3 regions of the Streptomyces sp. NPDC005648 genome follow, and region 1 is predicted to be linked to each of the others. Evidence: riboswitches for the same ligand, from Rfam matches in the RefSeq annotation. Region 1 holds a riboswitch; each other region holds the start of a gene.
What was found. Region 1 has a riboswitch for S-adenosylmethionine ahead of ABZT17_RS08775 (aminotransferase class V-fold PLP-dependent enzyme). Riboswitches for the same ligand answer to the same signal wherever they lie in the genome.

Region 2: another riboswitch for S-adenosylmethionine. It lies ahead of thrC (threonine synthase); the one in region 1 lies ahead of ABZT17_RS08775 (aminotransferase class V-fold PLP-dependent enzyme).
Region 3: another riboswitch for S-adenosylmethionine. It lies ahead of ABZT17_RS04090 (amino acid ABC transporter permease); the one in region 1 lies ahead of ABZT17_RS08775 (aminotransferase class V-fold PLP-dependent enzyme).

Annotation. Positions count from the first base shown of each region.
Region 1 is NZ_JBEXCS010000011.1:543-8,023, reverse strand. It holds gene ABZT17_RS08780 (serine/threonine-protein kinase) at 1-335, opposite strand, end outside; gene ABZT17_RS08775 (aminotransferase class V-fold PLP-dependent enzyme) at 403-1,764, opposite strand; SAM riboswitch class IV at 1,892-2,008, opposite strand; gene trpD (anthranilate phosphoribosyltransferase) at 2,083-3,147, opposite strand; gene ABZT17_RS08765 (cytochrome bc complex cytochrome b subunit) at 3,286-4,920, opposite strand; gene ABZT17_RS08760 (Rieske 2Fe-2S domain-containing protein) at 4,917-5,972, opposite strand; gene ABZT17_RS08755 (c-type cytochrome) at 5,969-6,778, opposite strand; gene ABZT17_RS08750 (heme-copper oxidase subunit III) at 6,859-7,479, opposite strand.
Region 2 is NZ_JBEXCS010000028.1:32,718-40,198, forward strand. It holds gene ABZT17_RS18320 (extracellular solute-binding protein) at 93-1,310, shown strand; gene ABZT17_RS18325 (DUF3263 domain-containing protein) at 1,362-1,598, shown strand; gene otsB (trehalose-phosphatase) at 1,608-2,453, shown strand; gene ABZT17_RS18335 (trehalose-6-phosphate synthase) at 2,467-3,927, opposite strand; gene ABZT17_RS18340 (glucosyl-3-phosphoglycerate synthase) at 4,023-4,967, opposite strand; SAM riboswitch class I at 5,096-5,251, shown strand; gene thrC (threonine synthase) at 5,270-6,562, shown strand; gene ABZT17_RS18350 (MoaD/ThiS family protein) at 6,559-6,834, shown strand; gene ABZT17_RS18355 (cold-shock protein) at 7,287-7,481, shown strand, end outside.
Region 3 is NZ_JBEXCS010000005.1:13-7,493, reverse strand. It holds gene ABZT17_RS04120 (NtaA/DmoA family FMN-dependent monooxygenase) at 1-438, opposite strand, end outside; gene ABZT17_RS04115 (LLM class flavin-dependent oxidoreductase) at 460-1,674, opposite strand; gene ABZT17_RS04110 (putative leader peptide) at 1,748-1,834, opposite strand; gene ABZT17_RS04105 (GNAT family N-acetyltransferase) at 1,885-2,646, opposite strand; gene ABZT17_RS04100 (ABC transporter substrate-binding protein) at 2,733-3,761, opposite strand; gene ABZT17_RS04095 (amino acid ABC transporter ATP-binding protein) at 3,829-4,626, opposite strand; gene ABZT17_RS04090 (amino acid ABC transporter permease) at 4,623-5,603, opposite strand; SAM riboswitch class IV at 5,944-6,052, opposite strand; gene ABZT17_RS04085 (glutathione S-transferase C-terminal domain-containing protein) at 6,118-6,981, opposite strand; gene ABZT17_RS04080 (putative leader peptide) at 7,112-7,225, opposite strand; gene ABZT17_RS04075 (AAA family ATPase) at 7,386-7,481, opposite strand, start outside.

The DNA of each region.
Region 1 (7,481 bases):
GGCAGGGCGCCGTGGTCGAGGACGGCGTCCCGCAGGTTCGGCCCGTCGACGAACTCCGTCGCCATCCACGGCCGTTCGGCCTCGGTGTCTGCGTCGACGACCCGGGCGGTGTAGGTGCCCGCCCCGCCGATGGACTGCGCGGCCCGTACCTCCTGGCGGAACCTGGCCCGGAAGGTGCGGTCCTCCGCGTGCTCGGCCCGCACCACCTTCACGGCCAGCCGGGGACCTCCCCGCGCCTCGGCGAGGTACACCTCGCCCATGCCGCCCGCACCGAGTCTGCCCAGTACCTCGTACGGTCCGATCCGCCGCGGATCCCTCGCGCGCAGCGCCTCCACCCGTGCTCCCCCTGTCAAGCGTCCGGCTGCCGAGGGGGAGCGTATACGTCAGAAGACGTACGGCGGGTCAGACCGCCGGGACGCAGCGGCCGTCCTCGGTCCGGTAGCGCCACTTCGCGCCATCCGCCACCAGCTCCTTGACGGCGTTCACGAACCGCTCCACGTGCTCGTCGGGGGTGCCGGCGCCGAAGCTCACGCGGATGGCGTTGAGGGACTTCTCGCCGGGCGCCGCCTCGGGGGCACCGCACTCGCCCTGGGTCTGCGGGTCGGAGCCCAGCAGGGTCCTGACCAGCGGGTGGGCGCAGAAGAGGCCGTCGCGGACGCCGATGCCGTACTCGGCGGAGAGGGCGGCGGCGAAGTGCGAGCTGTTCCAGCCCTCGACGACGAAGGAGATCACACCGACGCGCGGGGCGTCGTCGCCGAAGAGGGACAGGACGCGCACCTCCGGGACCTCGGCCAGGCCCGCCCGCACCTTCTGGATCAGATGCCGCTCGCGGGCGACGAGCGTGTCGAAGCCGGCCTCGGTGAGGGCCTTGCAGGCCGAGGCGATGGAGTAGGCACCGATGACGTTCGGGGAGCCGGCCTCGTGGCGGGCCGCGCTCTCGTGCCACTCCACGTCCACTCCCCCGTCCTCGCGCCGGGTGACCTTGCGGCTGGCGCCGCCGCCCGCGAGGTAGGGGTCGGCCGCGCGCAGCCAGTCGGCGCGGCCGGCCAGGACACCGGAGCCGAAGGGCGCGTACAGCTTGTGGCCGGAGAAGGCGACCCAGTCGACGTCCAGGTCACGGACGGAGACGGGGTGGTGCGGGGCCAGCTGGGCGGCGTCCAGGACGATCCGGGCGCCGTGCGCGTGGGCGGCGGCGGCCAGCTCGCGCACCGGCCACAGCTCGCCGGTGACGTTGGAGGCGCCGGTGACACAGACCAGGGCGGGGCCGTGCGGGTCACGGGCGGCGAGTGCCTGCTCCAGGGTCTCGACGGCCTGCTCCGGGGTGCGCGGGGCGTCGAGGTAGGTGACCCGGGCGTCCTTCCAGGGCAGCAGGGAGGCGTGGTGCTCGGTCTCGAAGACGAAGACCTGGCAGCCGGCCGGGAGCGCGGCGGCGAGGAGGTTCAGCGAGTCGGTGGTCGACCGGGTGAAGACCAGCTGGTCGTCGGGGCGGCAGTCGAGGAACTCGGTGACCGTCCTGCGGGCGTTCTCGAACAGGTCGGTGGAGAGCTGGGAGAGGTAGCCGGCGCCGCGGTGGACGCTGCCGTAGTACGGGGCGTACGCGGCCACGTCGTCCCAGACGCGCTGCAGGGCGGGGGCGCTGGCCGCGTAGTCGAGGGCCGCGTAGGTGACTTCGCCGCCCGTGACGAGCGGGACGGTGACATCCCGGCCCAGAACGGGCAGCGGGGAACAAATGGTGCGGGTGGAGGCAGCGGTGGAGACAGACATGGGGAACTCCCGTACGGCAAGAAAGAGGGTGAGAAGGGGTACGCAGAGGCGGGGCTCGGCGGCCCTATCGCATTCGCTTGCTCACGGAAGACTCCCTCGAACGACCAGGACCCCTGGTTTCGAGAGGGGCCCGCGCTTGCCGTAGACCTCGCTGCCTACGGCCTGGTCTTCACCCGGGGCACCCCGCCACGGACGGAGGGTTGCCGGACAGTCGGCCGGGGCCTCATGACTGTCACTCATGACCTGACAAGGAACGTACGTGAAGTGATCGCGGTCCCGCAACTCGTGTCCGGATTACGGGACCGCGGCCACCGACGGCTACTTGTTGCTGGCCGCCACCCAGCGCTCCAGCGCCCGCTTGGCCGCCCCGGAGTCGATCGACTCGGCCGCCTTCGCCATACCGGCCCCGAGCTGCTCGGCCAGCGTCCCGGTCCCCGGGTCGAGGGCCACGAGAGCCGCCGCCGAGTTCAGGAGTACGGCGTCACGGACCGGGCCCCTCTCGCCGTCCAGCAGACGCAGCGCGACCTCCGCGTTGTACGAGGGGTCGGCGCCCCGCAGCGCCTCCACCGGCACCAGCTCGATGCCGACGTCCCGCGGGTCGAAGGACTCCTCGGTGACCTTGCCGTCGCGGACGATCCACACCCGGGACGTGGCGGTGGTCGTCAGCTCGTCGAAGCCGTCGTCGCCGCGGAAGACGAGGGAGGAGTTGCCGCGCTCGGCCAGGACACCGGCGATGAGCGGTGCCAGGCGTGGATCGGCGACGCCCACCGCCTGCGCCTTCACCCTGGCGGGGTTGGTGAGCGGGCCGAGCGCGTTGAAGGTGGTGCGGATGCCCAACTGGCCGCGGGCGGCGGCCACATGACGCAGCGCCGGATGGAACTTGATGGCGAAGCAGAAGGTGATGCCGGCTTCCTCGGCGACCTCCGCGACCCGCTGGGGCGTGAGGTTCAGATTGACCCCGAGCTTCTCCAGCACGTCCGAGGCGCCGGAGGCGGAGGACGCGGCCCGGTTGCCGTGCTTGACGACCTTCGCGCCGGTGCCGGCGATGACGATCGACGACATCGTGGAGATGTTGACGGTCTTGGCGCCGTCACCGCCCGTGCCGACGATGTCGACGGTCCGGCCGGGCACCTCGATCACATTGGCGTGCTCGTACATCGTCCGGACCAGACCGGTGATCTCCTCGACCGTCTCGCCCTTGGCCCTGAGGGCCACCGCGAAGCCGGCGATCTGCGCGTCGGTCGCCTCGCCGCGCATGATCAGGTCCATCGCCCAGGCCGTGTCGTCGGCACTGAGGTCACGGCCGTCGAGCAGGCCGTTCAGCAGCCCGGGCCAGGAACGGGCCGCCGCGGTGTCGCCTCCAGCGGGGGTCACAGCGCTCATACGGCCGCTCCTGGGTGTCGTAGAAGAGAATGCGCATCCCGTGTGCGCGTCCCCACCCTATCCAGCTCAGGGCACGGGCAAGGGCCCCGTCCGAACACCGGACGGGGCCCTTGTGGTGCGCTGTGGCGAGCGCAGCGATCAGTGGTGGCCGTGGCCGCTCGTGATCTCCTTGTACTCCTCGACGGTCGGCTTCGGAATCTGGGACTCCTCGCCGTAGTACGCCTCGCTGAGCTTGGCGCGCAGCTTCTCGGAGCCCTTGACCTTGCGCTCGACGCCGTTCTCGTCGACCGTCGGGCCGATCTCGGCCGGCTTGTACTGCTCGTGCGCCGTGAGGGTGTGCAGGGCCTCCTGGCTGAGCGGCTCGTGGACCTCGATGAACTCACCGTGCGGCAGGCGCTTGATGATGCCCGACTCACGGCCGTGCAGCACCTTGTCCTTGTCGCGGCGCTGCAGACCGAGGCAGATCCGCTTGGTGGCGACGAACACCAGCACCGGCACGACGAAGAAGGCGACCCGGACGAACCAGGTGATCGCGTTGATCGACAGGTGGAAGTGCGTGGCCCAGATGTCGTTGCCGCCACCGACCAGGAGCACGAAGTACCAGGAGATCCACGCGGCACCGAACGCGGTACGCGTCGGGGCGTTGCGCGGGCGGTCCAGGATGTGGTGCTCCCGCCTGTCGCCGGTGACCCAGGACTCGATGAACGGGTAGACCGCGATCGCGACCAGGACCAGCGGGAAGATCATCAGCGGGATGAACACGCCCAGGACGAGCGTGTGACCCCAGAGGTTGATCTCCCAGCCCGGCATGACACGGATCAGGCCCTCGGAGAAGCCCATGTACCAGTCGGGCTGGGCGCCGGTGGACACCATGTCCGGTCGGTACGGGCCCATGGCCCAGATCGGGTTGATCGAGGCGATCGCCGCGATGGCCGCGATGACGCCGAAGACCAGGAAGAAGAAGCCGCCCGCCTTCGCCATGTACACGGGCAGCAGGGGCATGCCGACGACGTTGTTGTTCGTCTTTCCGGGGCCGGCGAACTGCGTGTGCTTGTGGTAGAAGACCAGGATCAGGTGGCCGACCAGCAGGCCGAGCATGATGCCCGGCAGCAGCAGGATGTGGACCGAGTAGAAGCGGGCCACGAAGTCGCCGCCCGGGAACTCGCCGCCGAAGAGGAAGAACGACAGGTACGTGCCGACCACCGGCACGGACAGGATCGCGCCCTCCATGAAACGGACACCGGTGCCGGAGAGCAGGTCGTCCGGGAGCGAGTAACCGGTGAAGCCGGTGAACATGCCCAGGACGAACAGCAGGAAGCCGAAGATCCAGTTGACCTCACGCGGCTTGCGGAACGCGCCCGTGAAGAACACGCGCATCATGTGCACGAACATGCCCGCCAGGAAGATCAGCGCGGCCCAGTGGTGGATCTGCCGGATCAGCAGACCACCGCGCACGTCGAAGGAGATGTGCAGGGTCGAGTTGAACGCCTCGGACATCATCTGGCCCTGCAGCGGGATGTAGCTGCCGTGGTACACCACCTCGTTCATCGACGGGTGGAAGAACAACGTCAGATACACACCCGTGAGGATGATGATGATGAAGCTGTAGAGGCAGACCTCGCCCAACATGAACGACCAGTGGTCGGGGAAGATCTTGCGCATGTTGGACTTGGCCAGGCCGTAGATCCCCAGCCGGCCGTCGGCCCAGTCGGCGACGCGCTCGCCGGCCGGCGCTTTGCCGCGCCGTGCCTCGGTTTCGGTGTTGGTACTCATCCGCGCTCCCAGAATGCAGGACCGACGGGCTCTTCGAAGTCGCCGAGCGCCTCGAGGTAGCCCTCGTCGTTCACGCTGATCCGCAGCTGCGGCAGAGCGTGACCGGCGGGGCCGAAGATCACTCGGGCACCGTCGGAGAGGTCGAAGGTGGACTGGTGGCAGGGGCACAGCACGTGGTGCGTCTGCTGCTCGTACAGCGAGATCGGGCAACCGACGTGGGTGCAGATCTTGGAGAACGCGACGATGCCCTCATGCGACCACTCGAGCTCGCGCTTGTCCTTGATGTTGTCCGGCTGCAGCCGGACGATCATCAGGGCCGCCTTGGCGATCTCGGTCTGGAAGTTCTCGTCGTGCTCCTCCAGGCCCTCGGGCTTGGCGAAGGTGAGCGAGCCGACCGCGACGTCCGAGGGACGCAGCGGCAGGTTCGTGTTCATGTTGACGAGCAGCTTGCCCTTGGACCACAGCGTGTGGCGGAGCTTGGTCCCCGGCAGCGGGCCGAGGTCGCGCAGCAGCATGACGCCGGAGAGCGGGAACAGGGCCAGCGCGCCGAACATCGTGTTGCGGATCAGCTTGCGGCGGCCGAGCGCGGACTCCTTGGCGCCCTGCTTGAAGTCGGCCATGACCTTGGCCTTGACCTCGGGCGACGCCTCGATCGGGTGACGCTCGTCGGCGATCTCCACGTCGGACATCAGGGTGCGGGCCCAGTGGACCGCGCCCGCGCCGATCGCGAACAGGGCGAGACCCAGGGTCAGGCCGAGCGCGAAGTTCAGCGCGTTGATGTGCCCGATCGGGAAGACGAAGATCGCCTTGTCGTGCGGGATCCCCACGTAGGAGGCGATGAAGCCGACCGTGGCCAGCATCGACACCGTGAACAGCATGGCCACCGTGCGCTCGGACCGCCGGGCGGCCCGCTCGTCGATGTCCTGCACCCGGTGCTCGTGCGGCGGCAGTCCAGGGTCGGCGAACGGGTTCTTCTCGTCCGCGACGCCGACCGCGCCGTGCGCGTCCTGCTCTGCGGGCAGGTTCTCTTCTGGAATGTCTTGGCTACTCATGACTTCTTGGCCTTTGCGGTCCGAGCGGCGACCCAGACGGCGACCGCGATCAGCGCGCCGAGTCCGAAGATCCAGGCGAACAGGCCCTCGGAGACCGGGCCGAGTCCGCCCAGCTCAAGGCCGCCGGGGCTCTCGGTGTCGTCACCGTTGACCGCGTTCAGGTACGCGATGATGTCCTTCTTGTTCTGCTCCGACAGCGTGGTGTCGGGGAACGACGGCATGTTCTGCGGGCCGGTCTGCATGGCCTCGTAGATGTGCTTGGGGTCGACGCCCTCGAGGCTCGGCGCGAACTTGCCGTGCGTCAGCGCGCCACCCTTGCCGGTGAAATTGTGGCACTGCGCGCAGTTGGTGCGGAACAGCTCGCCGCCCTTGGCGATGTCGGCACCGTCGGGGCCGTACTGCGCCTTCGTCGGGACGGACGGGCCGGCACCCAGAGAGGAGATGTACGCGGCGAGCTGGTCGATCTCGGCCTGCGAGTAGATGACCTTCTTGCGCGGGATCTGCGCACCCGGCTGCTGGGCCGGCATACGGCCGGTGCCGACCTGGAAGTCGACGGCCGCGGCGCCCACGCCGACGAGGCTCGGACCGTCGGTGGTGCCCTGACCGCCGGTTCCGTGGCAGCTGGCGCAGCCCACGGAGTAGAGCTTCTTGCCCTCGGTGATGGCGAGAGACTGGGCGGTGTCATCGGCCTGCGCCTTGCTCGCGGGCGCGAACGCGGTGTACAGCCCCCCGGTGGCCGCCAGCGCGAGGAGTAGGACGACGACCGCCGCCAGCGGATGGCGTCGTCGTGCGGAGAGCTTTTTCACGGATTACCCCGGTGTCAGGATCTTCTGCGTCGATGCTTGTGGGTTGTGCGCCCCGAGGGCGCACGCGGGACCAGGCCCGGCTACTTGATCAGGTAGATCGTGGCGAAGAGGCCGATCCACACGACGTCGACGAAGTGCCAGTAGTAGGACACGACGATGGCCGCGGTCGCCTGTTCGTGGGTGAACCTCTTCGCCGCGTAGGTGCGGCCGAGGACGAACAGGAAGGCGATGAGGCCGCCCGTCACGTGCATGCCGTGGAACCCGGTGGTCAGGTAGAACACCGAGCCGTACGGGTCGGAGGACAGGGACAGCCCGTCCTTCTTCACCAGCTCCGTGTACTCGTAGATCTGACCGCCGATGAAGATCGCACCCATCACGAACGTGACGATGAACCAGCCCCGGAGCTTCTTCACGTCCCCGCGCTCGGCGGCGAACACGCCGAGCTGGCAGGTGAGGGAGGAGAGCACCAGGATCGTGGTGTTGGTCGCGGAGAACGGAAGGTTGAGATGGCTCGCCATCTCCTTCCAGTGATCCGGACCGGTCACCGATCGCAGGGTGAAGTACATCGCGAAGAGGGCCGCGAAGAACATCAGCTCGGAACTCAGCCAGATGATGGTTCCGACGCTGGTGAGGTTCGGCCGGTTGACCGACGGGTGCGCGTGCCCGGTTTCTACTGTCGTTGCTGTCGCCACGACCGACATTA
Region 2 (7,481 bases), on a different contig from region 1:
TTATGGAGTCCAGATATTGAACGGCGACACAGTTGGGGCGAGCAGTGCAGCGGCGTAGGACGGGAACGGTCGCGGTGGTCTCCGCACTGGGGATGACGGCGGTTCTGGGAGGCTGCGGCCTCACCGGCGGCTCGGGGGACGTGACGCTCAGACTGGTCGCCGCGGACTACGGCGACTCGGCGTCCGACAGCTCCCGGAAGTACTGGGACAAGCTGGTGAAGGAGTACGAGAGCGAGCACGCCGGTGTGAAGGTCGACGTCAGCGTGTACTCGTGGAACGACGTCGACCGCAAGGTCAAGGAGATGGTCGCCGCGGGCGACGAGCCCGACCTGGCGCAGATAGGGGCGTACGCCGACTACGCCGACAAGGACCTGCTCTACTCGGCCGACGACCTGCTCTCCATCAGCACCCAGGCCGACTTCGCCTCCCAGCTGGCCACCGCGGGGGAGGTGAGGGGCGTGCAGTACGGGATGCCCTTCGCGGCCTCGACGCGGCTGCTCTTCTACAACAAGACCCTGTTCGAGCAGGCCGGCCTCACCGCGCCGAAGACCTGGAAGCAGCTCGCCGCCGACGCCCAGGTGCTCAAGGAACGGGGCGTGAAGTACCCGTACGCGCTGCCGCTCGGCTCCGAGGAGGCGCAGGCCGAGACCATGCAGTGGATGCTCAGCGGAGGGGGCGGCTACACGGACGCCGTCGGCACCTACGGCATCGACTCCACGGAGAACGTCGCCACCTTCGACTGGCTGAAGAACGACCTGGTCGACAAGGGCCTCACCGGTCCGGTCGCACCGGGCCGGCTCAACCGCGCCGCCGCGTTCACCGCCTTCGCCGACGGTGAGGTGGGCATGCTCAACGGCCATCCCTCGCTGATGAAGATCGCCGCGAGGAAGGGCGTGAAGTTCGGCATGGTGCCGATGCCGGGCGTCGACGGGCGGAGCAGGACCGCGCTGGGCGTGGCCGACTGGATGATGGCCTTCAAGAAGAACGGCCACGCCCAGCAGATCGGCGACTTCCTCGACTTCGTCTACGACCGGAAGAACGTCCTCGCCTTCTCGCACGAGTACGACCTGTTGCCGGTCACCAACTCGGCCTCCGAGGCGATGGGTTCGGACGCCGAGGACGCCGACCTCAAGCCGTTCCTCGACGAGCTGCCCCGGTCCGAGATGTATCCCGTGGACAAGATGTCGTGGGCGGACGTGAGCGCCGCGGTGAAGAAGCGGATAGGCCAGGCGGTCGCCCCGGGCGGAAGCCCGGCGGCGACGCTCGGGCAGCTGCAGGACGCGGCCTCGTCGGCGGAGAGCGCGGACTAGGCCTTCAGCGGCTGTGGGGTGACTGTCAGTGGCGGGGGCTACGGTTCTGACATGGACGAGGAGCAGCAGCTGGGGGAGCGCGAGCGGGCCGTGCTCGCACTGGAGCGCCGGGGTTTCCCGGGCCCCGGCCTGAAGGAGCGGGCGATACGGGAGGAGCTGGGGCTGGCCCCGGTCCGCTACTACCAGTTGCTGAACGCCCTGCTGGACGACGAGCGGGCGCTCGCTCATGATCCGGTCACCGTGAACAGGCTGAGAAGAGTGCGGGAGCAGCGGCGGGGGGAGCGTTAGGGTCGCCTTATGGGAAGCCCTACGGATCGTCTGCCGGTGCCGTCCACCCGGGCCGGGCGGGACGGACTCGCCGCCATCCTCGCGAACCCCGCGAAGTCGGTGCTCGCCTTCGACTTCGACGGGACCCTCGCCCCGATCGTGCCGGACCCCGAGCAGGCCCGGGCCCACCCGGAGGCGGTTCCCGCGCTGGCGGGCCTCGCGCCGAAGGTGGCCTCCGTGGCGGTCGTCACCGGCCGTCCGGCCGGGGTCGCCGTCCGGCACGGAGGCTTCGCGGGGGTCGCCGGCCTGGAACACCTGGTCGTCCTCGGGCACTACGGCGCCGAGCGCTGGGACGCGGTCAGCGGCGAGGTCAGCGCCCCCGCCCCGCACCCCGGGGTCGCCGCCGTGCGCGCCGAACTCCCCGGCTTCCTGGACCGGATCGGAGCCTGGCAGGGCACGTGGATCGAGGAGAAGGGGCGCGCGGTCGCCGTCCACACCCGCCGCGCCACCGACCCCCAGGCCGCCTTCGACGCCCTCCGCGAACCCCTCACCGACCTCGCCACCCGCCACGGCCTGATCGTCGAGCCCGGCCGTATGGTCCTGGAGCTGCGCCCGCCGGGCATGGACAAGGGCGTGGCCCTCGTGGACCACGTCCGCGAGATCCACGCGACGGCGGTCCTCTACGCCGGCGACGACCTCGGCGACCTCCCCGCCTTCGCCGCTGTGGAGAAACTCCGCTCCGACGGCGTCCCGGGCCTGCTGGTGTGCAGCGGCAGCGACGAGGTGACGGAGCTGCGGGAGCGCGCGGACCTGGTGGTGGAGGGGCCGGCGGGGGTGGTGGGGCTGCTGCGGGGGCTGGCAGCACAGCTGAGGTGAGCTCCCCTGCGGGTCAGCTCCGCAACGCCTCCAGCTGGTCGAGGAACCACTGCGCCGGAGGCAGCGCCGTCGCCGCGGCAGCGAGTCGCTTCGTCCGCTCGGCCCTCTCCTCCACCGGCATGCTCAGCGCCGCGTGCAGCGCCCGCGCCGTTTCCACCACGTCGTACGGGTTGACCACGACCGCGTCCTTGCCCAGCTCCTCGAACGCCCCCGCCTCCCGCGACAGCACCAGCGCGCACCCCTCGTCGGAGACGACCGGCATCTCCTTCGCGACCAGGTTCATACCGTCCCGGATCGGGTTGACCAGTGCCACGTCGGCCAGCCGGTAGGCCGCCAGGGAGCGTGCGAAGTCGTCCTTGACGTGCAGCACGACCGGGGTCCAGGTCGCCGTACCGTACTGGGAGTTGATCTCCTCCGCGAGGCGCTGCACCTCCGCCGTGTAGTCCCGGTAGACGGCGAGGTCCTGACGGGAGGGGTAGGCGAAGGCCACGTGCGCGACCCGCTCGCGCCACTCCGGGTGGTCGTCGAGGAGCTGCCGGTACGCCAGCAGCCCGCGCACGATGTTCTTGGACAGCTCGGTCCGGTCCACCCGCACGATCGCCTTGCGGCCCGCGCCGATCTCCTCGCGCAGGGCCCGCATACGCTCCTCGACGTCCGCCTCGTGCGAGCGCGCGTGCAGGAACTCCGCGTCGGCGCCGAGGCCGTGGACGCCGAGCCAGGTCCGGTGCCCGGGCCCCTTCCAGCCGGGGACGTGCTGGAAGGCCTCGGGCACCCCGGACAGGGCCATCCGGGTAACCGCTTCGACGTCCGTCGCCTGGACGCAGGAGACGAAGGCCGACCGCCACCGGTGGGTCAGGAAACCCAGGCGGTCCGCGCCGAGCATGCCCAGGACCAGCTGCCTGCGGATGTCGTCGGGCAGCAGGGCGAAGTACTCCGCGGGCGCCCACGGTGTGTGCGAGAAGTGCCCGATCCGCAGGTCGGGGCGGAGCTCCCGCAGCATGCCGGGGACGAGACACAGGTGGTAGTCCTGCACCAGGACCGCCGCCCCGTCGCCCGCCTCCTCGGCCAGCGCCTCGGCGAAGGCCCGGTTGTAGGCCTCGTACGACTCCCACTGCCGGCGGAACTCCGCGTCGAAGACCGGCTCCAGCGGTGTCTGGTACAGCATGTGGTGGACGAACCAGAGGACCGAGTTCGCGACGCCGTTGTACGCGTCCGCGTGCACATCGGCCGGGATGTCCAGCATCCGCACGCCGTCCTCGCCGATCCCGCGCCGCACCGCCTCGCGGTCGCCGTCGCTGAGCGCCGAGCACACCCACAGCGCGCCCGCGTCCGGCCCGATCGCGGAGAGACCGGAGACCAGCCCGCCGCCGCCGCGCTTGGCGGTCAGCGAGCCGTCCTCCTGGACGACGTACGAGACCGGGCCGCGGTTGGACGCGACCAGCACCTGATGGACAGCACCGTGCGTGGAAGCCATACGCCTCAACCTAGCCCGGCCCGTAAACGCTCAAACGTTTGGTTGCGCTCTGCGGGTGCGCCGTATACAGCGGGTGAGACCCCTCCGTGCGGAGATCAGGCGACCTTACGGGAGGCGTACTCCGCGATCTCCGCCATCGGCGGCCGCTCCTCGGTGTCCACGGAGTAGGTGCGCGGCTCGAAGCCGTCCTCGCCCCGTTCGAACTGGGTGAGGGAGGGACGGATGAGATGTCCGCGGGCCAGCCTCAGCTGGGCCGTGCGGTAGATCGCCGCGGCCATCCGGCCCAGCGCCTGTCCGTCCTGGTGCCGGTGCTTGCGCACGCCGACGTCGACCTGGGCGAGCGCGTCGAGGCCGACCAGATGCAGCGCGTCGATCAGCATGCCGAGCTCGACGCCGTAGCCGACGGGGAACGGCAGCTGTTCCAGCAGGGAGCGGCGGGCCGCGTACTCACCGCCGAGGGGCTGGACGAAACCGGCCAGCTGCGGCCAGTGCATGTTGAGCAGCGGGCGCGCCATGAGCTCGGTGACCCGGCCGCCCTGGCCTCTCGCGCCGCCGAGCGGGCGGTCGTACATGCCCTTGACCAGGTCGATCCCGGGGTCGGTGAGCAGCGGGCCGACGATCCCGGAGACGAAGTCGGAGGAGAACTCCTTCAGGTCCGCGTCGATGAAGCAGACGATGTCCCCGGTGGTGACGAGCAGCGAGCGCCACAGGACCTCGCCCTTGCCGGGGACGGCCGGGAGCCGGGGCAGGATGTCGTCGCGGTGGACGACCCGCGCGCCGGCCGCCGAGGCGACCTCGGACGTACGGTCGGTGGACCCGGAGTCGACGACGACGATCTCGTCGACCAGCGGCACCTGCTGCATCAGGTCATGGCGGATGACGGCGACGATGTCGCCGACCGTCTCCTCCTCGTTGAGCGCGGGCAGGACGACGGAGACCGACTGGCCGGAGCGTTGTTTCGCGGCCAGGATCTGGTGGAGCGGGCGATCGGTGACGGACCAGGAGCGGGTGCTCAGCCAGCGCTCGACTTCTTCCAGCACGTAGGCGGCTCCTCACTTGTGTCTCGCGGTTCGGACGACTCTCTCAACTCTCCTGGCCTTCGGTTACAGTCTTGAACAACGTCGATGACCATCGCATGTCCGAGGTCATTGAACCGACAACCGAATACCGCTCATCCAGAGGGGCAGAGGGATACGGCCCGATGAAGCCCCGGCAACCCTCCAGTCGGCTCTCGTAGATCAATGCTGATCGTTCCGCGAGGCTCCCGGCTAGGGAAGGTGCCAAATCCGTCTCACGGCGAGATGCGTCGTGAGGAAGATGAGGAGAAAGGGCCTCGCCTCACATGGCTGCGCAGACTGTTGCAAGCACCACGGACTCCACGACCGTCGACCTCGGACCCGCCGCGGCACTGAGCTGCCGCGAATGCGGTCACCGGGTACCGCTCGGTCCGGTCTTCGCCTGCGAGGAGTGTTTCGGCCCGCTCGAGATCGCGTACGACTTCTCGGCATACGACACCGAGGAGCTCCGCAAGCAGATCGAGGCGGGACCTTCGAACATCTGGCGTTACGCGCCGCTGCTGCCCGTCCCGGCGGACGTGGCCGACAAGCCGAACATCAACCCCGGCTGGACCAAGCTGGTCAAGGCCGACAATCTCGCCCGTGAGCTCGGCGTCACCGGCGGTCTGTACGTGAAGGACGACTCCGGCAACCCGACGCACTCCTTCAAGGACCGGGTCGTCGCCCAGGCCATCGAGGCCGCGCGTGCCTTCGGCTTCACCACCCTCTCCTGCTCCTCCACCGGCAACCTCGCGGGCGCGGTCGGCGCCGCCGCCGCGCGGGCCGGCTTCCGCTCCTGCGTCTTCATCCCGCACGACCTGGAGCAGGGCAAGGTCGTCATGGCCGCGGTCTACGGCGGCGAGCTCGTCGGTATCGAGGGCAACTACGACGACGTGAACCGCTTCTGCTCCGAGCTGATCGGCGACCCGGCCGGCGAGGGCTGGGGCTTCGTCAACGTCAACCTGCGGCCCTACTACGCGGAGGGGTCCAAGACCCTGGCCTACGAGATCTGCGAGCAGCTGGGCTGGAAGCTGCCCGACCAGCTGGTGGTGCCGATCGCCTCCGGGTCGCAGCTCACGAAGATCGACAAGGGGCTGCAGGAGCTGATCAAGCTCGGGCTCGTCGAGGACAGGCCGTACAAGATCTTCGGCGCCCAGGCGGAGGGCTGCTCGCCGGTGTCCGTGGCCTACAAGGCCGGGCACGACGTGGTCCGCCCGCAGAAGCCGAACACCATCGCCAAGTCGCTGGCCATCGGCAACCCGGCGGACGGACCGTACGTCCTGGACATCGCCCGTCGCACCGGCGGCGCGGTGGAGGACGTCGACGACGAGCAGGTCGTCGAGGCGATCAAGCTGCTGGCCCGCACCGAGGGCATCTTCGCCGAGACGGCGGGTGGCGTGACGGTGGGTGTCACCAAGAAGCTGATCGAGAACGGTCTCCTCGACCCGACCCTGACCACGGTCGTGCTGAACACCGGCGACGGCCTCAAGACCCTGGACGCGGTGGCCTCCGACACCGGCCTGACCGCGACCATCCGTCCGAACCTCGACTCCTTCCGAGAGGCTGGCCTCGCATCATGAGCGTTTCCGTCCGCATTCCGACCATCCTGCGTACCTACACCGGCGGACAGGCCGAGGTGACCGCCGAGGGCGGGACCCTCGCCGAGGTCATCGCCGACCTGGAGAAGAACCACACCGGTATCGCCGCGCGCGTCCTCGACGACCAGGGCAAGCTGCGCCGGTTCGTCAACGTGTACGTCAACGACGACGACGTGCGGTTCGAGCAGGGGCTGGAGACGGCCACCCCGGACGGTGCGGGCGTGTCGATCATCCCGGCCGTCGCCGGCGGCTGAGCGCGCATACCGGCCGCCCCGATTATTACCGTCGGTAACGCCGGTTACCAAGAGTTCATCGAATTGCCCCCTCCGTGAGAGAACCGGAGGGGGCAATTCTGCATGGTTGAGCACGGTACAGTTGGGGAACCAGCTGCTTTCCGTATGCCGGACGCATATGAGTACCGTCTCCGGATGCGATGAGAAGTAGCCAAAGTGTGCACGTCTTTTGTGGCTTATGCGCGTTTTATGGGGCCCGACTTGCCCTGAATTCGGGCGAATTCTCACTACATTCCGGACCCCTTCCGTCCAGAATTCTCGTCCGATTGACCTGTTGCAGACGGCAGTTGGACAGATACATTCGGCCGCGGTCGACGCGTTCCGGCGCACGCCCCCAAACCGTGGGGGGTGAGGTCTGACCCGGATCCGCGAAGTGCGGATCTGTGCAAGGGCCAGTAATAGGGGAGTTAGGCATGGCTCAGGGCACCGTCAAGTGGTTCAACGCGGAGAAGGGGTACGGCTTCATCGCGGTCGACGGTGGTGCGGATGTTTTCGTCCACTACAGCGCCATCCAGATGGACGGGTACCGCACCCTGGAAGAGGGCCAGCGGGTCGATTTTGAGATCTCGCAGGGTCAGAAGGGGCCGCAGGCGGACATGGTTCGCCTG
Region 3 (7,481 bases), on a different contig from region 1:
CGGGAGGAAGCCCCCGCGGCGGAAGTTCTCGCCGGTGAAGGCGTCCCAGGAGGTGACGACGTTCCAGGCGGAGCGGCCGCCGGAGAGGTGGTCGAGGCTGGCGAACTGGCGGGCCACCTCGTAGGGCTCGTTGAAGGTGGAGTTGATGGTGCCGGTCAGACCGAGGTGCTCGGTGACGGCGGCGAGCGCGGCGAGGACCGTGAAGGTGTCGGGTCGGCCGACGACGTCCAAGTCGTATATTTTCCCGCCCTGTTCGCGCAGGCGGAGTCCTTCCGCAAGGAACAGGAAGTCGAACTTGGCGCGTTCGGCGGTCTGCGCGAAGTGCACGAAGGAGCTGAACTCGATGTGGCTGCCGGCCTTCGGGTCGCTCCACACGGTGGTGTTGTTGACGCCCGGGAAGTGCGCGGCCAGATGGATCTGCTTCTGCGGCTTGCTCATGGTGGGTGCGGTCCTTCCGGCTCAGGCGGTGGCGGCGGCGTAGCGGTTGGCGGGGCGGGGCAGGCCCAGCAGGCCGCGCAGGGTGTCGGCCTCGTAGGCGGTGCGGAAGGCGCCCCGGCGCTGGAGCTCGGGGACCAGGCCGCGGGTGATGGCCGGCAGGTCGTGTCCGGCGACGGCGGGCCGCAGCCGGAAGCCGCTCAGTCCCGATTCGGCGAACTCCTGGAGCAGATCGGCGAGTTGGGCGGGCGTACCGGCGAAGACGCGTGCGTCGCTGGTGTACGGCTCCCCCGCGAGGGCGTCGAGGCGGGCGCGGCGGTCCTCGGCGGCGGCCTGGTCCTCGTCGAGGAAGACCACCAGGTCGCCGAAGACGTGCAGGAGTTCGCCGGCGCGTCCGGCCGCCTCCTGTTCGGTCCGGATCTCGGCGACGATCGCGCGGGCGTCGTCGGAGTCCTGCGGGGTGACGTAGCCGACGTCGGTCTGGCGGGCCACCAGGCGGTAGGGGACGGTCTGGTGGGCGAGGGAGGTGACGAGGGGCTGACCCTGGGGCGGGCGCGGGGTGATGGAGGGGCCCTTGACGCTGAAGTGCTTGCCCTCGAAGTCGATGTAGTGCAGCTTGTCGCGGTCGATGAAGCGGCCGGTGGCGACGTCCCGGATCTCGGCGTCGTCCTCCCAGCTGTCCCAGAGCCGGCGGACGGCCTCGACGTAGTCGGCGGCCTCGTCGAAGAGGTCGGTGAGCCGTTCCTGTCCGGCCGGGCTCTGCAGTTCGCGCAGGTCGATCGGCGGGAAGGTGCGGCGGCCGAAGTGGTCGGCCTCATGCGGTCGGGCGGAGATCTGGACCCGCAGACCGGCCCGGCCGGTGCTCACGTAGTCAAGGGTGGCGATCGCCTTGGAGATGTGGAACGGCTCGGTGTGGGTCACGATTGCCGTCGGCACCAGGCCGATGTGCCGGCTGAGGGGCGCGATACGGGACGCGATCAGTACGGCGTCCAGACGGCCGCGCACCTGGTCGGTACGGCCGTCCAACTCGCCGTAGTCCGAGGACTGGAGGCCGAGTCCGTCCTCCAGGGTGACGAAGTCGAGCAGCCCGCGCTCGGCCTCGGCGACCTGGTCGGCCCAGTATCCGGCGGTGAACAGTTCCCGGGGGCGGGCAACCTGCTCGCGCCAGGAGGCGGGGTGCCAGCCGGTGCCGTCGAGGGCCACGGCGAGGTGCAGATGTGAAGAGGGAGTCGAGGACACGAGGGTGCCTTCCTGGAGGTCCGTACGAGATCGCCGGGGCCGCGAGGAGGTGGGCCGGCGGAGGGGAAACGGGTCAGGAGCAACAGAGGGCGCCGGCCACGCGCTGGAGGTCGATGTGGGGCCGGGTGTGGAGGCGGACGGCACGCCGTACACGTGTCATCGGGCCCACCTCCACTCGATACATCACCTTCGACAAGGACAACCGCACGGCTATGCCGTTTCTTCCAGGACGGCCGCTCCGGTGTTCCGGACGAGCGAGAAGACGGTATGGCGGCGCAGAGTGAACCCGATCGACTCGTACAGCCGGATCGCGTCCGCGTTGGTGGCCGCGGCGTGCAGGAAGGGGCGTTCGCCGCGCTCCTTGATGCCGGCGGCGACCGCGCGGACCAGACGGGTGGCCAGGCCCCGGCCGCGGTGGGCGGGGTCGGTGCACACGGCGCTGATCTCCGTCCAGCCCGGCGGGTGCAGTCGCTCACCGGCCAGGGCGATCAGCCGCCCCTCGTGGCGGATGCCGAGGTAGGTGCCCAGTTCGACGGTGCGGGGCAGATAGGGGCCCGGCTCGGTGCGGGCGACCAGGTCGAGGATCTCGGGCACGTCGTCGGGGCCGAGCCGTACGGCCTCGGGGTCGGGCTCGGCACGCAGGGCGGTGTCCACGAGCTGGACGCCGTGCCCTGTGCGCACGATCTCCCAACCCTCGGCCGCCTCGGTCACGCCCCGCACCGCGGCGGTGCCGCCGGGGCCGACGAGTGCGGCGAGGTCGGCCCAGGCGCGCGGGTCGTCCTCGTCGGAGAGGGCGTGGAAAGGGGCCACGTCCTGCTGGTAGCGGACGGCGTGGGCGATGGGGGTCCCCCCGCTCGAGCGAATTCGAGAGTGGGGGAGTTCGGCGAAGCGGGCGTGCGGGCCGGTCAGCGCGGCCCAGGCGGGGTTGTCCAGGAGGTGCGAGGAGGCGGCGTCGAGGGCGATGACGGACATGGTGTGGCGGTCTCCGGTGTGCGGCTCGGGTGTCCGGCGCGGGGACTCCACCGCGGAGCGGCGGCGGAGTCCCCGGGGCGCGGTGGTCAGGAGTTGTCGAGCGGCAGTCCGGGCGGGTTGACCTCGGACTTGGCGACGGCCTCGTTGGAGAGGTTGTACGCCTTGAGCCACTCGGCGTACTGGCCGTTCTTGATCAGGTAGTTGATGGCGTCGGCGAGGGGCTTGGCGAGGCCGCTGTCCTTCTTAGCGGTGGCCGCGATCAGGCCCTGCAGGCTCGCGCCGGCGCCGGAGTAGGTACCCGCGGTACGTGTGGCGTTGGGCGTGTTGGCGACCTGGCGGTTGTGGTAGGCGATACCGGGGTTGGGGCCGAAGTAGGCGTCGATCTTCCCGCTGGACAGGGCCAGGTAGGTGCTGTTGCTGTCCTGGAAGTACTTGACGTTGAGCTTCTTGCCCTCCTTGGCCAGCTTGGCCTTCCACTCCAGGAGGATCTTCTCCTGGTTGGTGCCGGAGCCCACGGAGACCGTCTTGCCGGCGAGGTTCTCGTAGTTGCCGTCGAAGTTCCAGGTGCTCTTCTGCGGCACCGTGAAGGCGAGGTTGTCCTGCCGGTAGGAGGCGAACTCGTACTTCTTCTTGCGCTCCTCGGTGTCGGTGACGTTGGAGAAGGCCACGTCGACCTTGCCGCTGTCGATGCCGACGAAGAGGTTCTCCCAGGTGGAGTTCTTCACCTCGGGCTTGAGGCCGAGGACCGCGGCGACCAGGCGGCCGAAGTCGGGCTCCGCGCCGGTGAGGGTCTTCTGGTCGCTGCCCACGTAGGCCAGCGGCGGGAAGCCGGCCGGCAGGGCGCCGATGCCGATCTCCAGCTTGCCGCTCTTCTTGAAGGCGGCGGGCAGCTCGGCGCTGATGGACTTGACCTCGGAGACCTTGATGGAGGTCTGCTTGGCGGCGCCGTTGGAGACCTGGCCGACGACGACCTCGCCGGTCTTGGCGGCGGAGTCGGTGGAGGTGGCCGCGTCGCTGTTGCCACCGCAGGCGGCGAGCCCGGTGGCCAGGGAGGCGACGGCGGTCGCCGCGGTGATGCCGCGTATCAGGCTGCGTCGGGTGAAGTGGGTAGACATGGCCGTTCCTTGTCGCTGAGTGATGAGAGAGGAGTGGCGTGGGGGGAGGTCGGGGGTGCGGCGGCGGTCAGAGGACCTTGCTGAGGAAGTCCCTGGTGCGCTCGTGCCGCGGTCGTTCGAGGACTTCGGCGGGCGTGCCCTGCTCGACGATCCGTCCGCCGTCGATGAACACGACCCGGTCGGCGATCTCGCGGGCGAAACCGATCTCGTGGGTGACGATGACGAGCGTGGTGCCGGTGGACGCCAGGTCCTTGATGACGGCGAGGACTTCGCCGACGAGCTCGGGGTCGAGCGCGGAGGTGGGCTCGTCGAAGAGGATGACACCCGGGCGCAGGGCGAGGGCACGGGCGATGGCGACGCGCTGCTGCTGACCGCCGGAGAGCTGGCGCGGGTAGGCGCCGGCCTTGTCGGCGAGGCCGACCCGGTCGAGGAGTTCGCGGGCGAGGTCCTGGGCCTCGGCCCTGCCGAGGCGGCCGGTGGCGACGGGGGCCGCGGCCACGTTGTCCAGGACGGTCAGATGCGGAAAGAGGTTGAAGTTCTGGAAGACGAAGCCGATCCGGCCACGCTGGGTGAGGATGGCCCGCTCGCTGAGTTCCTTCAGCCGCTCGCCGTGGCGCTTCACGCCGATCAGCTCGCCGTTGATGCTGACGTGGCCGATCTCGGGCTTCTCCAGGTGGTTGATGACCCGCAGCAGGGTCGACTTGCCGGACCCGGAGGGGCCGAGGATCACGGTGACCTCGCCGGGGCGGACGGTCAGGTCGACGCCGTCCAGTACCCGGTGGGTGCCGTACCACTTGTGCACGTCGTGCACCTCGACCGTGGCGGCCTCGACGTCCGCCAGGGCGTTGAGCGTGTCGGCGGTCATACGGCGGCCTCCCGGCGGATGCGGGCCCGCAGGTCGGTGAGACCCGTGCGGAGCTTCTGCAGCGGTGTCGGCGGCAGGCTGCGGGTGGCACCGCGGGCGTAGTGCCGCTCGACGTAGAACTGGATGACGGAGACGACGCTGGTCAGGATCAGGTACCAGACGGTGACGACCAGCAGCAGCGGCACGATGTCGCCGGGGTAGGTGGAGCCCATGGTCTGCGCGGAGCCGAACAGGTCGAGCAGGGAGACGTAGAAGACCAGTGAGGTGCCCTTGATCAGGCCGATGAGCTGGTTGACGTAGTTGGGGATGATCGAGCGCAGCGCCTGCGGGAAGACGATTCTCCGGAACTGGTAGCCCTTCGGCAGGCCGAGCGCCGCGGCCGCCTCGTGCTGGCCCTGGTCGACGGAGAGGATGCCGCCGCGTACCACCTCGGCCGCGTAGGCGGCCTCGTTGAGGCTGAGGCCGATGACGGCCACGACCATGTCGGTGGCGAGTCTCGACTCGTCGAAGGAGAAGAAGGCCGGCCCGAAGGGGATGCCGACGCTCAACGTCTTGTACAGGGCACTGAAGTTGTAGAGGAAGATCAGCACCACGATGAGCGGGATCGAGCGCAGCGCCCAGACGTAGGTCCAGCTGACCGCGCGCAGCACCGGGCTCCTCGACAGCCGGGCCAGGGCGAGCAGTACACCGCCGAGGAGTCCCAACACGGCGCTGTAGGCGGTGACTTGGAGGGTGATCAGCAGGCCGTCGAGGATGGTGGGGCGCAGGAACCAGTAACCCCAGCGGTCCCACTGGTAGAAGGGGTTGGTCACCAGCCCGTGCACGAACTGGGCCAGGAGGACCACGACCACGGCGGTGGCGATCCACCGGCCGGGACGGCGCAGCGGCAGAACTCGCTGTGCCGCCAGGGGTGTTGACGGGGCGTCGGCGGGCGGTGCCTCGGCGAGGGACACAGCGGTGCCAGGGGGTTCACTCATGGTGGGCTCCGGCGGAGTCGGACGTCCCGGAGACCACGTCGGACGCACGCTGCTACGGCTGGTTCAGCGCACGGGTTCGCGGGGGCACCGGGGGCGGGGAGGGCGACGGCACACCGCTCGGGCGGTGTCGGTCAGGGGGTGCGGGGCTGAGGGGAGGTGTCAGCCCCGACAGCGGGCACGGCCCGGTGCGGTACACAGTGCGCTGTTCACGCGGAGAAGGTCGACGCTGCGATCGGCGACGAGCAGGTTCATGTGCCACCGTACGCAGCCCTGAGGGCGGCGTACGGCCGTCCTGGGGGCTGCGTACATGGCGTCACCGTCACTCTTCCGGCCCTTGTGGGCCTCGCGCTTACCGAAACGTCGTCGGTCCGGTCGTCACCTGGGGCACCCCACCGCGGCGCGAGGGTTGCCGGTCAGCAAGCCAGGGCTTGTCGCTGACACTCATGACCGTTCTGAGTGGCAATTAAGACAACTGCCCGAACGGATGTCAACGCCGGTCCACCAGGTGGAACGGCTAACAGGCGGCGTGGGCCGCCCAGTCCAGGATCTGGACGGCGGCTCCGGCGGCCTCCAGCCCCTGGCAGCGGGCGTGGTGGCGGCGGGCGATGCCGTCGAGGTCGAGGTGGGCACCGAAGGCCGGGTGGGCGGCCAGACGCCGGGCGTAGGCCCACAGGGTGGGATGGCCGGCGATGCGCTGCACGGCGGAGGCGTCCAGGTGGTTGCGGTGCACGGTGTCGAGCTGGACCAGCGCGGTCCACAACTCGACGTCCGCGGCGGTGAGTTCGTCGCGGATCATGTACGTGCGCCCGTCGAGCCAGCGTTCGAGGGCACCGAGGGTTTCCAGCAGTGTGTCCAGTGCTGTGTGACATACCACTGGCTCCCCGCCGACCGATCCGGCCCGCTGCGCCGCCTGTTCGATGCCCTCCGCGCACATCCGCTCGACCGCCTCGATCTCCGACTCCGCGCCGCACGGGTAGAGCGAGAGGCGGTCGCCGCCGAACCGGCGGGCGAGGTCGCGCATGATGTCCGGGGCGTGGGTGCTGACGATCCGTCCGGACCAGTCGTCGCTGAGCACCGGCGCCTTGGCCGGGCCGGTGTAGCGGTGCGCGCTCGCCTCGTACAGCGGACGCAGGGCCGAGTGGCCGCCCTCGGGACAGTCGGGGACGGCGGACAGGAAGGTCGCCGGACACACCGTGTCCAGCCCGAGCAGGCTGTGCACGACGGCGATGCGCAGACCGTCGGGACACGCGGTCGACAGATGGAGCCGGTAACGGCCCGGAACGGCGTAGTGGCCACTGCGCGCGTCCCGGCCGATACGCCCCCGGAAGGCGGGCGTGGGCCTGTTGGACGCGTGGGCGGCCAGCGGTGTGACGGTCATGACTCTCCCCGGGAGCGGGCGCGGACGTACACGCGGCGGAAGCGACGTCGGGCGAGGGAGCAGGGCTCACCCGGTGCGCGCCGGACGGGTGAACGTCACGGGGACGCCGTCGGCGCGGGATGGGCGCGGCTCAGCCCTGGAACCGGATCGCGCTGCAGACGCGCTGCAGGTCGATATGACGGCGGGAGGTGAGAAGGAGAGGCGAACGGCCCGCTCGTACGGTGACCGGTTCAAGGCGCCTCATGCTTTTCCCTACCTGTTCACTAGGATTCCCCAACTGGAGTGTCGATCGAGGTCGGGGCGGCGTCAAGAGGGCCGTCCCGCATCGCGGACAGCCCGGTGGACGGCCACTCCCCCCATGGGTCACACGTGTCACTTCCGTCACATGCGATGCCCCCTCCCGGTCAGCGGGCCTCCGGACAGGACAGGGGTGCCTCGGAGCCGATGTTGGACGTCATGATGATCACGGTGTTGCGGAAGTCGACGGTGCGGCCCTGGGA